2 regions of the Halobacillus sp. ABR2_026 genome follow, and region 1 is predicted to be linked to the other one. Evidence: predicted binding sites of a transcription regulator. Region 1 holds the regulator's gene; the other holds the start of a gene.
What was found. Region 1 encodes LexA, which represses DNA repair genes until DNA is damaged. Its sites were predicted from a motif close to CGAACATATGTTCG; they were not measured.
Positions count from the first base shown of each region.

Region 2: a site for LexA is predicted at 4,416-4,429, ahead of ACXADE_RS12545 (Y-family DNA polymerase). Genes of this name have one in related genera too.

Region 1 covers NZ_JBSWTM010000001.1:1,880,281-1,888,164, forward strand. The annotation lists partial or broken gene hflX (GTPase HflX) at 1-347, shown strand, start outside; gene ACXADE_RS09715 (methionine gamma-lyase family protein) at 401-1,648, shown strand; gene ACXADE_RS09720 (MerR family transcriptional regulator) at 1,764-2,168, shown strand; gene glnA (type I glutamate--ammonia ligase) at 2,193-3,524, shown strand; gene ACXADE_RS09730 (hypothetical protein) at 3,663-3,887, shown strand; gene lexA (transcriptional repressor LexA) at 3,922-4,545, opposite strand; gene ACXADE_RS09740 (YneB family resolvase-like protein) at 4,850-5,509, shown strand; gene ACXADE_RS09745 (DUF896 domain-containing protein) at 5,595-5,828, shown strand; gene tkt (transketolase) at 6,005-7,884, shown strand, end outside.
Region 2 covers NZ_JBSWTM010000001.1:2,399,754-2,407,637, forward strand. The annotation lists gene ACXADE_RS12520 (DUF2515 family protein) at 1-870, shown strand, start outside; gene ACXADE_RS12525 (class I SAM-dependent methyltransferase) at 972-1,733, opposite strand; gene ACXADE_RS12530 (hypothetical protein) at 1,781-2,230, opposite strand; gene ACXADE_RS12535 (YqkE family protein) at 2,484-2,708, opposite strand; gene ACXADE_RS12540 (iron-sulfur cluster biosynthesis family protein) at 2,705-3,037, opposite strand; gene ACXADE_RS12545 (Y-family DNA polymerase) at 3,100-4,374, opposite strand; gene ACXADE_RS12550 (SDR family NAD(P)-dependent oxidoreductase) at 4,569-5,363, opposite strand; gene ACXADE_RS12555 (MBL fold metallo-hydrolase) at 5,368-6,333, opposite strand; gene ACXADE_RS12560 (AbgT family transporter) at 6,556-7,884, shown strand, end outside.

The DNA.
Region 1 (7,884 bases):
TTCTTCGGCTATTGGAAGATCTCGGTGCAGGCCAGCTCCCTATATTAACGGTTTACAATAAAAAAGACTTGCTGCAAGGCGACTTTATTCCTCATTCCTTTCCTTCATTGACGGTCAGTGTCCATGATCCAATCGATCGTAAACGCGTCCTTCACAAAATGGAAGAAGTTTTGAAAGAGGAATGGGATGAATATGATGTTTTCATTCCAGCTGAAGAAGGGAAGCGGCTTCAGCAGTTCAAAACCTACAGTATGGTAACAAGCATCCATTTTTATGAGGAAAAAGAAGGGTATGCGCTGCATGGATTCATTCATCCTGAACACCCTTTGAAACATCAGATCCTTTAGATGGAAAATTACAAACATAAATGAAATTACGCAAGATAGGAAGAGGTTACATCATGAATATTCAAGAATTAAAAAACCGAGTGGAAAAAGAAATCAAGGCTCCGCACGCAATTGTCGATGAAATCGTTGAATACAACCAAGCGAAAGTGTTGAGAGCCTTTCACAAATTAAGAGTCAGCGACTCCCATTTTAATCCGACGACAGGGTACGGTTACGACGATTTTGGACGGGATACCCTCGAGGCCCTTTATGCGGAGATCTTTAAAGGAGAAGACGCTCTCGTTCGCCCACAGCTCATATCAGGGACTCATGCCATCACAACCGCCTTGTTCGGGGTGCTCCGTCCTGGTGATGAGCTTCTATACATATCGGGGGAACCTTATGACACATTGAGAGACGTCATCGGTTCTGAAGACGAACGTGATACAGGGTCGCTTTCAGATTTCGGTGTGGGGTATCAGTCGGTCTCGTTGAAGGAGGACGGGGACTTCTCCCGATCTACTATCTGCGCAGCTATGAATGATCAAACGAAAGTCGTTGCCATCCAGCGATCGAAAGGCTATGAGGACCGCCCTTCCTTTACGCTTGATGCTTTGGAGTCCATCATTCGATTCGTACGTGAGATCAATGAAGAGGTCATTATTTTTGTAGATAATTGTTATGGTGAATTCGTGGAGATGAAAGAACCTTTGGAAGTAGGAGCGGATTTGATTGCTGGTTCATTGATCAAAAACCCTGGCGGAGGGATTGCAAGAGTTGGAGGATACATCGCAGGGCGGAGCGACCTCATTGAAAAATGCAGCTACCGTTTGACTGCTCCTGGTTTAGGGAAAGAAACTGGCCCGAGCTTAAACACCCTTCAGGAAATGTATCAGGGGATTTTCCTTGCACCACACGTCGTAGGAGAAGCGCTGAAAGGAGCGATCTTCACTTCCAAATACCTGAGTGAATGGGGCTTTGATACAAATCCTGGTTTTAATGCCAAGCGGACTGACTTGATTCAATCGGTTAATTTTCAAACCGCCGATCAAATGATCAAGTTCTGTCAATCCATCCAGCAAGCTTCGCCTGTGAACTCCCACTTCAAGCCAGAGCCAAGTGCAATGCCGGGATATGATGATGAAGTCATCATGGCAGCGGGTACGTTCATCCAAGGGGCGAGTCTCGAGTTGACGGCGGATGGTCCTATCCGACCTCCCTATACAGCTTTCGTTCAAGGGGGACTGACGTATGCACATGTTAAGCTTGCTGTCGTCCAGGCTGTAGCACAGATGGTAGATGAGGGAATGGTCAAAGCTTGAAGAGAAAGGTATGATACCCCTTTCATAAATTGTGTGAACATTCCTCACATATGTTGACATATCCCTTGCGTGACGTATAATTAAAGTATCATTCTTATGGGGAGGAGGCACATCGATGAGTGATGAAATTCGTCGTTCTATGCCGTTGTTCCCGATGGGGATTGTTCAATCTTTGACAGACCTTACTGCACGCCAAATTCGGTATTATGAACAGCATGAGCTTGTTCAGCCGGCGCGTTCAGAAGGGAACCGCCGCATGTTTTCATTCAATGATGTCGATCGACTGTTGGAAATTAAAGATCTGATCGATCAGGGAGTCAACATGGCCGGAATTAAAAAAGTTCTGAAGATGCACAGCGATTCAGAAAATGAAGCGTATGATGAAAAGCAAGTGAAAGAAGTGCACAATGAACTTACTGAAAAAGAGCTTCGTCGGATGTTACAACGAGAACTATTCACAGCGGGAAGACAAGGTAAATTAGCAATTAGACAGGGAGAAATGTCCAGGTTCTTCCATTAATCTTGTGTCGAGAGGGGAAATTCAATGGGTTTAACTAAAGAAGAAATTTACAAGAAAATCGATGAAGAAAACGTCAAGTTCATCCGCCTGCAGTTTACGGATATGCTTGGCACAATCAAAAATGTGGAAATTCCACTAAGCCAGTTGGATAAAGCAATTGATGGCATGATGATGTTTGACGGATCCTCCATCGAAGGATTCGTACGAATAGAGGAGTCCGATATGTATCTGGTACCGGATTTGGATACGTTCGTCGTCTTCCCTTGGACGTCCGAGAAAGGGAAAGTCGCACGCTTCATCTGTGACATTTACAACCCAGACCAGACTCCATTTGAAGGATGCCCACGCTACAATTTGAAGCGTAACATCAAGAAAATGGAGAAACTAGGTTTTTCCGCTTTCAATATCGGTACGGAACCTGAGTTTTTCCTATTCAAATTAGATGAAAAAGGCGATCCGACGATGGAATTGAATGATAAAGGCGGGTATTTCGACTTGGCCCCAACCGATCTTGGGGAAAACTGCCGACGTGATATCGTTTTGGAGCTTGAGGAAATGGGCTTTGAAATTGAAGCTTCCCACCATGAAGTAGCTCCTGGGCAGCATGAGATTGACTTTAAATATGCAGATGCTGTCAAACACTGTGATGATATCCAGACTTTCAAACTAGTGGTCAAAACGATTGCGCGTCAACATGGTTTGCATGCGACATTTATGCCTAAACCGTTGTTCGGTGTCAACGGATCAGGAATGCATGCCAATATGTCTCTTTTCAACGAAAAAGGTAATGCTTTCTTCGACGAAAAAGGAAAAGAGCAGCTTTCTGAAGTCGCCTATCAATTCACAGCGGGTATTATTAAACATGCCACCAATTTTACAGCGGTCACAAACCCTACAGTCAACTCTTACAAGCGTCTCGTTCCGGGTTATGAGGCACCATGTTATGTAGCCTGGTCGGGTCAAAACCGGAGCCCTCTCGTACGTGTACCCACTTCCCGTGGGTTAAGCACCCGAATCGAGGTGCGCAGCGTGGACCCATCAGCCAACCCTTATATGGCGATGGCAGTTCTTCTTGCTGCAGGACTTGATGGTGTTGAAAATAAATTGGAAGCTCCGGCACCTGTAGACCGGAATATCTATGTTATGGATAAGAAAGAACGGGAAGCCCATGGAGTAAAAGACCTTCCTGCCACGCTTTATGACGCGCTGGAAGAGCTGCACAAAGATTCAATCATGGTAGAAGCTCTCGGTGAACACCTATTTGAACACTTCATTGAAGCGAAGGAAATTGAATGGGATATGTTCCGTACACAGGTTCATCCGTGGGAGAGAGAACAATACTTGCAAACCTATTAAGTACCAAAGCCTTGAAGCATACCATGCTTCAAGGCTTTTTTGTTCAGGGAAATTTCATAATTTTGGTCGTATACTTTTGGCTGCGAAATACATATAATAAAAACAAGAACAAATGTTCGTTTAGGGGGTGTGTTGCGAATGGACTCCTTATTCAATCGGTCAAAAATGGAAAAGATAAAACTTGAACTGATCTATATGAACAAAGAGGGGGCGGTGTCTCAACGGACAGTCAGGATCGTCGGTATACAGGATTTATATGTAACGGCATACTGCTATGAGCGAAAGCAGGTAAGGACATTTATGAAAGAAAACATCCTGTCTGTCCTGCCCAAGTCCTACCTAGGAAATAGATACGGCGCATAAAAAAGAGAGACGAGTGCTGACTCGTCTCTCTTTTTTAGTGTACGGTCCGATAAAGACCAACGACTTTCCCTAAAATGGCCACATCTTGTAATAAAATCGGCTCCATTGTGGCGTTTTCCGGTTGGAGGCGGACATGGTTTCTCTCTTTAAAGAAACGTTTTACGGTTGCTTCTTCGTCCTCTGTCATAGCAACGACGATATCGCCATTCTGTGCGGTCTGTTGCTGTCTGACGATAACCATATCTCCATCAAGAATACCAGCTTCGATCATACTCTCTCCCTGGACGATGAGAACGAACGTATTGTCATCCGAACCTGCGAGCGTATCTGGAAGCGGAACATATTCTTCAATATTCTCTACTGCGGTAATCGGAGACCCGGCTGTAACTTTACCAATAACTGGAGCGTAGGACGCTTCACTCCTTGGAATGCTGTGATCTTCTTCCAATTCAATCACTTCAATGGCACGAGGCTTTGTAGGGTCGCGTCTGATATACCCTTTTTTCTCCAGCCTGGACAAGTGCCCATGGACTGTTGAACTGGATGCGAGGCCGACGGATTGTCCGATCTCTCTAACAGATGGCGGATAACCTTTCAATAAAACTTGTTCTTTAATGAAATCTAGTATTTCCTGCTGCCGTTTTGAAAGTTTACTCATAGATTAGCACCTCGTACATAGGATTATAGTAACCACATTGTACCACCTATGTTTCAGAAATACAAACACGCGTTCGAAAAAAAGCCATTGACAAGAACCTGTGTTCGTATATAATAAAAGTAACAAACGCGAACACAGGTTCTTAGGAACGTTCGTTCTACAATATCGGAGGAGGATTTTCTTATGTTCAACAAACTATCTAAGCTCGATTACACGTATATTATTCTTTTTATTGTTAGTTTCATCATTCTCTATTATTCTATGGTAACGACCGTATAAATAGAGAGAAGAGAGGATCGTCCAGGTGAAGGTAATCATATATTGCAGAGTAAGTACTGAAAAAGAGGTGCAGGTAACTTCATTGAACCGGCAGAAGTCTGAATTGACAAGTATGGCTGAGGCCCATGGTTATGAAGTGGTTGAATGTATCGAAGAACAGGCAAGTGGCTATGAAATCGAACGGGAAGGGGTCTTCCGGATGTTGGAATTCTTTTCTTCTGGACAAGCGGATGCCCTTTTGGTTCAGGATGAAACTCGCTTGGGACGCGGGAATACGAAGATTGCTCTTTTTCATCAATTGAACCGGCTGGGAATTAAAGTTCTATCCTTATCCAATAACGGGGAACTGGAGTTGTCAGAATCGGACTCAATGGTATTGCAGATCGTAGGAATCGTCGAGGAATACCAAAGAAAAATACATAACATGAAGATACGGCGTGGAATGAGAAAAGCCGTAGCGGGTGGTTATGATCCATCCGCGAATTTATCCAACAGGGATCAGGCACCGGGCCGTGAGAGGATCGATTTCCCGATTGAGGAAGTCATGAGGTTAAGGAAGAACGATCTGACGTTTAAGGATATAGCCGCTACTCTTCGTGGTCTCGGATATGATGTTTCGAAAGCAACCGTCCACAGGAGATACAAAGAGTACCTATCCCTTGAAAAAGGTGAGGAATCAAGGTAATATAATGATTGAAGACAAGAGTCCCTAGATTTCTTGTCTTTTTCGTATGTATATGATCCAGACTACAAGCAAAGGAGAAGGATCTATGTTATCTAAAGAAAAAATTAATCGTATAAATGAATTGGCTAATAAATCCAAAGAGCAGGAGCTTACGAAGAATGAAAAAGCAGAGCAGCAGAAACTCCGCCAGGAATATTTGAAAAATGCCCGTCAATCCTTTAAAAACCAACTGAAAGGCGTAACAGTCGTTGATCCTAAAGGAAATGACGTTACCCCTGAAAAGCTTCGCCAAATGCAGAAGAATGAAAAAAAGAATTGATAGTTAATGATCCGTATTCGTTTTTTCGAATACGGATTTTTTGTTTATTTCCCTCGATCAAGGGGAAATTAGGTGGGAGGTTGTGCAAAGATTGCGCACAACGCTTGTCTCAAAGCGAATTTCATTATAGGATAATACATGGTACATATACCTGAATAGAAAGGGGAATGTTCAACATGGCAAACAGCCTTGAACAAACATCAATCAATACGATCAGAACATTAACAATCGATGCAGTAGAGAAAGCAAACTCCGGCCACCCTGGAATGCCGATGGGTGCAGCACCGATGGCATATACATTATGGACCCAGTTCATGGATCATAATCCGAAGAACTCGAACTGGTTTGACCGTGACCGTTTCGTCTTATCTGCTGGCCACGGATCCATGCTATTGTATAGTCTGCTTCACTTATCCGGTTATAACGTGACCATGGACGATTTGAAATCCTTCCGTCAGTGGGATTCTAAAACACCGGGGCACCCGGAATTTGGTCACACCGATGGAGTAGAGGCGACAACAGGTCCCCTTGGGCAAGGAATCGCGATGGCTACAGGCATGGCCATGGCGGAAGCACACCTTGCAGGGAAATACAACCGTGAAGGTTATAACGTAGTCGATCACTATACGTACACGATTTGTGGAGATGGAGACCTTATGGAAGGTGTATCTCAGGAATCTGCTTCACTTGCTGGTCACCTTGGCCTTGGCAAATTAATCGTCCTTTATGATTCCAATGATATTTCTCTTGATGGTGATCTTGACCGCTCGTTCAGTGAGAGTGTGGAAAAACGCTACGAAGCTTACGGCTGGCAAGTCATCCGTGTCGAAGATGGAACGAGTACAGAGGAAGTAGCTAAAGCTCTGGAACAGGCAAGAGCGAATACCGAACAGCCGACAATGATCGAAGTGAAGACGGTGATCGGCTATGGTTCTCCGAACAAATCTGGTAAATCAGCTTCCCACGGAGCTCCTCTAGGGGAAGATGAAGTGACTGCAGCCAAGCAGTTCTATGAATGGGAACACGAGCCTTTCCACGTACCAGAGGAAGTTTATCAGGACTTCAAAGCTAAAGTACAACAGAACGGTCAGGATAAGGAAGAGTCCTGGAACAGCTTGATGGCTCAATATAAAGAAGCTTATCCAGAGCTTGCAGAAGAACTTGAACGTGCGATTCGTGGAGAACTGCCAGAAGGTTGGGCGGATAATCTTCCAACATATAAAGTGGGAGAAGACGGCCCGGCAACACGCGCAGCTTCCGGCGATGCGATCAATGCTCTTTCACAGGCGATTCCGAACTTCTTCGGAGGCAGCGCCGACCTAGCAGGATCTAATAAAACCGCTGTTAAAGGAGAAGAAGACTTCTCCCGAAACAACTATGCAGGACGCAACATTTGGTTCGGTGTACGTGAATTCGCAATGGCTTCTGCATTGAACGGTATGGGTCTTCATGGCGGTCTTGAAGTATATGCGGGCACTTTCTTCGTGTTCAGTGATTACCTCCGTCCGGCCGTCCGCCTTTCCGCGCTGCAGAATCTTCCAGTAAACTATGTGTTTACACATGATTCAGTGGCTGTCGGTGAAGACGGGCCGACACACGAACCAGTTGAACAACTTGCTTCACTACGCGCAATGCCGAATCTTTCCGTGCTTCGTCCTGCAGATGGGAACGAAACCAACGCAGCATGGAGACTTGCGCTTGAGTCCGAAACGACACCTACAGCGCTCGTATTGACGCGTCAGGGTCTGCCGACATTGGAAGGCACAGCTGAGCATGCTTATGAAGGCATGAAAAAAGGTGCTTACATCCTGAGTGATTCTGATAAAGAGGAGCCGGATGCTATTCTACTTGCTTCAGGTTCTGAAGTGCAGTTGATTGTAGAAGCTCAAACAGAACTTAAGAAGAATGGTTATGATGTACGTGTAGTAAGCGTACCTTCATTTGACCGCTTTGAAGCACAGTCGAAAGAATATAAAGAACAGGTACTACCTTCTTCTGTCCGCCAGCGTCTGGCAGTCGAAATGGGAGCATCGTTCGGTTGGGAACGATATGTAGG
Region 2 (7,884 bases), 520 kb from region 1:
GGCCTTCATTGGGCGCTCCTTGCCCATCTTGTTTCAAGAAATGCTGGTTGGAATATGACGGACTTGAAAGGCGAATACCTTCCAAATATACTGACCAAAAATGAAGAAAACGACTTCTTTATCTTTCTAGAGCGTGGCAACTGGCTTATTTTTCAAGATGCTTACCCCCAGCTGTTGTTATATGAGGAAAGTTTAAAAGCAGAACAACCTCTCTTTCATCTTCTTGATGGATTGAATGTATCCAAATTCATGCTGCCGTTTTGGGAGCGATATTGGGAACAAAAAGATAGTAAAGAGCTGACTCAGGCGCTTATCGTCAATGAGCAGAACTATATTGAAGGTCGTGTCGTCCATAACCCCCGTTACATGAGATCGGTTATAGACAAACTAGTGTTTAAAGCTCAGGATATTCTCTCTATGAATCACATCCTTTTCCCCTATAGCACGACTGGAGAACCAGCGGTCATCGGAGGGACCGTCCATCATTTCTCTGACGTCCATGACCGGGTTCTTCTCGGCCGTTCCCTTTATGAGCTTCTCTATGACAACGAGTCTCGTCTGGAGCAGATAAAGAGATGGTGCACCCTACAAACTCATACAGGATCACGGAAAGATTACTGGCCCCACCTTTTCCATGATGAATACATGGATAAAAGTCCAAAAATATACAGCCCCAAACTGGAACAGGCATGGAAGGACTGTGTCCATACAGCGCCGGAAAAAGAGGACTGGTTTAATAATTTTCGTATGCTTCGTGCCATGAAGAAAAAAGTGAAGAAATTCAGTGGAGATATAGAGCCTGTTTATAACCGGACATTGGAAGAAATCAAGGTCGCTTCTCAAACAAAGGAGACATTGTTCAAACATTGAGGATGATAAGGCTATTTCTAAATCATTGGCTTTATTACCATTTAAAGTTCAGCAAAAAAAGAAATGATTTAGAGCTATTTGTTTGCCTTAGATGCTCCACCTTATAGGTTAAGCTTTACGGCTCTTGTTGCGACCATCGTTTTAATATACGAATCAATGGTTCGGCCACCGCCGAAATCATCTTCGTACATACCAGTAATGACAAACCCTGCGTCCGTCTGTCCTTGCAGTTGATCTTCTAGTGTGTGTCCAAATTCCAGCGTTACCCCCTCTTTCACTTCTTCCTTTTCAAGGGCCGAATAAGGAATGGTTTGGCAAACTTCCAACTGTCCTTCATCCTCTTTGTCTGCATCAAACAAATAAAGGACAGGGTTCATGAAACCTGCAATAAGGCACCCTTCTCTCTTTAAAACACGTGCCGCTTCTCTCCAAACCGGACGGACGTTTTCAATAAATACATTGGAGACAGGGTGAACTATCATATCGAAACTCTCGTCAGCAAAAGAGGATAAATTAGTCATCTCACCCTGCACAGTTTTCAAATCCAGGCCCTCCTTCTGAGCGATTTGTTCATCTTGTTGAAGCTGCCTTCCAGATATATCAAATACGGTCACTTCGGCTCCGGCAACAGCTAGAACCGGCCCCTGCTGCCCACCGCCAGACGCTAGGCAGAGAATTTTCAACCCTTTCAACGAATCAGGAAACCACTCTCTTGGTACCTGTCGATCGGCCGTCACTCCGACCGACCATTCTCCACCACGTGCTTTTTCTATGATGTCGTGAGATACTCCTTGCGTATAACGCACGCCATCTTCTACCTTTTTATCCCATGCTCTACCGTTGTGAGCCGCTGTTCGATTCATTTTTTTCTCTCCTCCATTAACGCTTGGTATGTAGTGCAGGCATAGCATTAAGCGAAATGCACTGTTCTGTTCATGCGCATCCCATATTGCTGCTTCAAGTCATTCATCAGGAATTCCCGGTCTTCCCTTGATAGATACTCAAGATAAATCGTCTCTTCTTCCCCACATTCCAGACGGATAGAAAGCACATCATCTATCTGTTGAATGCGCTGGATCTGTTCATCTTCGATCCTGGCATTCGGATCAGCAATCCCATGTCTAATATCGAGTACATCTTCTTCAATCGTGACATAATCCCGCTCAGGCATACGGTATAAATGGACCATCTGCCATAATCCTAAAAGACAGACCACCACGGATAGAAAAACGATAATCGTGTCGACACGACCATTCAGATAAAGAGACACTCCGGCCGGCACTAAACTTGTAATCCCATGAATCAATGAACCTCTTGCTTTTTTCCTCCACAAATCTGTATTGCTGTATGAATAACTCATTCTCTCCCCCTCTTACCTATCGCAGAACATGCTGGACCTACCATTTAGATGATATTACTTGAATGAAAGCTCACTGTTCATCTATCGTTTGTCCTCTCCTTTTCTTTACGTAGAACTCAGCTGGAACGTTTCAACTTTTCTACATTAGAATAAATCCGAACAACAGAACCAGAGGTATGAATGAACAAAGACCTTCTCTTGGCAAATGGCTCCAGAGAAGGTCTTTATTTAAAATCACTCATTATTCGGCTGATTATTTCTTGAAAGATTTCCAATCAAGGTCACTTTCATTCAATAGTTCCTCAAAGCTTTTGTTCGCTTCTGCACGCTTACGTTCTTCTATGCGTCGCTTTTTCTCCTGTTCTTCACGCTCCACGGCCTGCTGTTTCCATTCCGTCTTTTTGGATTTAAGCTTCGACAGTACATCTTCATTCAGCTGATCCCCAAGAGATCCGGGCTGTTGTTTTTTCTTACTCATACCGTTGCTCCTTCTTTCACATCTTTGATCGGAATAATTGGATTTAAGATGCCATCAGGGCTTGAAAGTCTGAACGTACCTTTTACGAAATCCAACTTCATATCTTTTTTGAAAAAGGTCGCCTGCTGCTGATCGATGATGACATCATAATCGTCATTTTCTACTCGTCGATCCGTAGAGCGTTCCTCCTTTTCCAAACGGATGGTCGGCAGTCCATTGACGCCGCATCCGCATCCTTCCGTATCATAAAAGAGACGGAGCAGTGGACGTTCAGGGTCCTTTATTTGTTCCAACTGGTGGTTTGCATCTTCAGTGATGCGTAACTTCATCGCTCATCCCTCCTGTTCCTTCTATTGTAAAAAAACGACGCTGCCGAGGCAACGGTTCTGTTTTATTCTGCGTAATGGCCACCGACAAGACGGCTGCGATGGCGCGCCGTGCCTGCCTCCGTCCAGGAAACGGCCCGGAGAAGTATATCCTGGCCATAACGTTCCCGAATGTCGTCCATGACATAACCGAGATCTCTTTTCTTATCACGCCCATCATCAAACAAGTCGAGTTGGACATTGGCATCTTCCATAATGTTTCCAAGGGTGATGGAGATCCTTCGTACGACACCCCCGTTGTAAAACCGGTGAAACAGAGTGAGACAGGCATGGTAAATATCCATCGTAATGCTCGTCGGGTGGTCGATGGAAACAGACCGATGGAAGCCCCCGCCCCCTTCACTTTTACTGTAACCGATGCCAAGCGAAATCGTTCTCCCCGCATGCCCCTTTTTACGGGCACGCCGGGCCACTTCCTCACACATTTCCAAAATGACATACTTCACTTCTTCGGGGTCTTGATAATCACGAAGGAGAATTTGACTTTTCCCATAGCTTACCTGGCCATGGATAATCGGTGCACCAGGGTCCGACATGTCGATGCCATTCGCATGGTAATATAGTTGATTCCCCATGACGCCGAATGTTTTTTCAAGACGATCAAGCGGGTATTTCGCTAATTGTCCGACAGACCAGATCCCCATACGGTTCAACCGGTGTTCAAGCCTCGGCCCGATCCCCCACATTTCCGAAAGAGGGGCGACCGGCCACAACTTCTCCCGAAAATCATCATACGTCCAGCGGGCGATTCCTTTCTGTTTCGCTTCCAGATCGAGACAAAGCTTGGAAAGCAACATGTTCGGTCCGATACCGATGGCAGCATCCAGGTGAAATGTTTCTTTCAATTCGTCTACAATCATCTGGGCCGTTTCTTCCGGAATCCCAAATTTCCCTTTATTATTACCGACTTCTAAGAAACTTTCATCGACACTGTACGTATGGATATTTTCTTTCGGGACGAATTTGTGAAACAGGTTTGTGACTTGGGTTGAGACTTCCAGGTACTTCCTCATTTGCGCGGAGACGATGACAATTTCCGGTGCAGAAGGAATTTCAAAAAGACGGCTTCCTGTCCGAATGCCGTACTTCTTTTTCATAGCCGGCGTCGCAGCCAGAACAACACTTCCTCTACGACTCGTATCCGCAACGACAGCGAGCGGCACCGTGAGCGGATCAAGCCCCCGGTCAATCGCTGCACAGCTTGCATAGAAGCTTTTCATATCCACGCACAAAATCCCCCGATCCAGATACCTCCCATAATCGATGTTCGGATTGCCCATAATCGTCCCCACCTCCTTTACTTATCTATACCCTCATTATGCGAATATATGTTCGGTTTATCAAGTGCCAATTCCTGTATAACCAGGTCTTACATATTTTGACGTACCAGGTCATACATAATTTTCCATATCAATCCCTAACAAAAAACCCCTTCTTTCCGTTTGTGGAAAGATAGGGGTCGGGGTGTTGTCGATTATTTTTTGTTGAATTGCTTTTGCATAAGTTTCTCTATCGCGACTGGAGCAAGAGAGTAAACTTTGCTCCCGGAGTCCATCCAGGACGGCATATTGATTTCCCTCTGTTTTGTAAAAAGTTGGTCGACAACGGTTCGTGCTACACGGTTGGGATCAAGCATAATTTTATCGACCGACTTCTCATATTTACCACTCGGGTCAGCCTGCTGAAAAAATTTCGTTCGCACAGGACCGAGATTTACGGACGTGACATAAATGCCGAGCGGCTCCACTTCCATTCTCAATGCATTGGTGAAGCCGATGACCGCATGTTTTGTCGCAGCATAAACCGCTGATTTCGGGGTTGCGATTTTTCCAGCTTGCGATGCAATGTTAATGATGTGTCCTTCCCCGTGCTGTACCAAATGCGGAAGCAGCTGATGAGTGGCACGAAAAAGGGATTTCACATTCACAGACAGCATCCGTTCAATGTCCTGCCAGTTTGATTCCGCCACATGTTCGAACACGGCGATTCCAGCGTTGTTGATCAGTCCGTCAACTGACCCGTGCTCATAACATATCCGGTCGATCGTATCTTTCCATTCCGCATCATTGGATAAATCCGCAGAATACCAAGGACTTTCAATTCCGAAAGCCTCTTCAATTTTTTCAGCGATGATTTCCAGTTTGTAAGACGTACGGGCCACCAGAATCGGAGTCCCGCCTTGGCGGGCGACGTGGATGGCGAGAAATTCACCAATCCCACTTGACGCTCCAGTAATCAGTACTTTCTTTCCTTTTACTCGTTCATTCATCCGATCACCTATTTGCTTGATAAAATTTTTCCTCTTCTACGAAAGTTTCCTTAAGTTTCCCGCTGCTCTCCAGGTAATCCAGTTGTCCGATTGTTTCAGACATCGTTAGTCCGAATTGACTTTCAATATGTTTCGGAAAGAGACGCTTGCATACATCATATGCACGTAAAGGCCCCTCACTAAACATCCGGTAGACCTTCTCGGCCCGATGTTCCTGTTTTTTCAATCGTTCCTGGATCAACTCGTGAGCATGGTCAAATACTTTCCCGTGTCCAGGGTATACCGTCCCAATCTCCCACTTCAACAATTTTTCCATGGATTGACGGTAATCAAGAAGCGGGCGCGGACGTGGATCCCCTGGAAGATAGGGGGGCTCCAATAACGGGTTCGAAGAAATATGGGAGAGCAGATGATCGCCGCCCAGCAAAGCACCATCCCCGCTTCTGAAAAATGATAAATGGCTTTGAGCATGCCCGGGGGTCTCGATCGTTTCCCATTCTTCATGACCCGGCAGAAGGCACCCTTCTTTCAAAGCATGGGTGAGCGTTCCTTCCGAGGTCCATTTCAACGTCTTTCTCAATCCCTTCAGTAAGGGAAAGAAACGATCCGGAACACCGGCTTCCTTATACATCCCTTTGAAAAACTCCTCATAATGAGAAAAATATTCTTCATCCCGTTCAAGCCAGGGCTTCAAATAGGGATGTCCGGCAATCACCTCGACATTCGTCAACCGGTCGACAAGTCCCATGTGATCCGGATGATGATGTGTTAAGATCACCTGTTCAATATCTTCGGCACGGTAACCCACGTCCTTTAATTGTGCGACGAGGGACTCCCAGCAGTCTTCCGTTTTCACACCGGCATCCACCAGGGAAAGACGGTCGCCCTTCAGTAAGTACGCATGCACGTCCCCGACAGCATATGGGGTTGGCAATGTGATTTGAGTAATCGTATCTTTCAATGTCTTCATACACTTCCTCCATACTGAATGATCATTCACTTTCCTTTATTGTAGCATGATTATCCTATCTTTACCTCCCTTATGACAAAGATTACATGCGTCATATAATTCACAATAGTTTTTCTAGTGGGACTTTTTCCAAAAGACTTCAAATAAAAATTACATACCATTATACTTTAACGCGTCATTGTAAATTTTAAAGAAATGTAAAGGTCAATAAGGAGGAAGATCATGGAACAACAGGAAAAGAAAGGGTTGACAATGCGCATACTCGACTGGATTGAGCGCGTCGGGAACAAATTGCCACACCCTGTCACATTGTTCGCAATATTTGCACTCATGGTTGTCGTCGCTTCCTGGATCTTCTCCACGATGAACGTGGAAGTTGAAGACCCAGCGACCGGCGAGACGTTACAAGTCGTCAACTTGCTTTCCAGTGACGGCATTCAATACATGTTTGAGAGCATGGTAGAAAACTTCGTAGGCTTCGCGCCGCTCGGTACCGTCCTCGTTACGATGCTTGGTATCGGAATCGCCGAGCGTTCAGGGCTGATCAGTGCTATGCTTCGTGGACTCGTTACATCCGTACCACGTTCACTGATGACAGCAGCGCTCGTATTCGGTGGTATCATGTCCAGTATGGCAGCTGATGCCGGTTACGTTGTTTTGACACCACTCGGAGCAGTTCTATTTGCCGGTCTTGGCCGTCACCCACTTGCAGGTCTTGCTGCCGCATTCGCGGGTGTATCCGCTGGTTTCAGTGCCAACTTGCTGCTCACATCACTGGATCCATTGCTTGGTGATCTGACAATTCAAGCAGCGGCAACGATTGATCCTGCATACGCTGACACGATTCTTTATACGATGAACTATTTCTTCATGATTGCATCTGTTTTTGTTCTTACGATTGTCGGTACACTTGTCACCGACAAAATCGTCGAACCGCGCCTTGGGGATTACAAAGGTGGCGTAGAAGAAGAAGTCAACTACCTTTCTCCACTCGAGAAAAAAGGGATGATTGGTGCTCTGATCGCGTTCATCGTGACGATCGGGCTGCTATCCCTGCTCGTCGTACCATCCTGGGGACCGTTGCGTAACCCTGATGATTTCTTAGCTTCACCATTTTTCCATAGCTTAGTGCCTGTCATTCTGATCATGTTCTTTGTTCCTGGTTATGTTTACGGGAAGATTACAGACGAGATCAAGAATGATAAGGACGTAGCCAATCAAATGTCTGATACGATGGCAAGCATGGGAATTTACATTGTCCTTGCCTTCACGGCTGGGCAATTCGTAGCCTACTTCAACCATACGAATCTCGGAAAAGTCATTGCTGTCAGCGGTGCAGAATTCCTTGATTCCATCGGTTTCACAGGTATCGGACTTATCATTGCATTCATGTTCGTAGCTGGTTTCATCAACCTGTTCATCGGAAGCTCATCAGCGAAATGGGCGATTATGGCTCCCGTATTCGTACCGTTAATGATGCAGCTCGGCTACTCTCCGGAGCTTACGACACTTGCTTACCGGATTGCCGACTCTACGACGAACATCATTTCA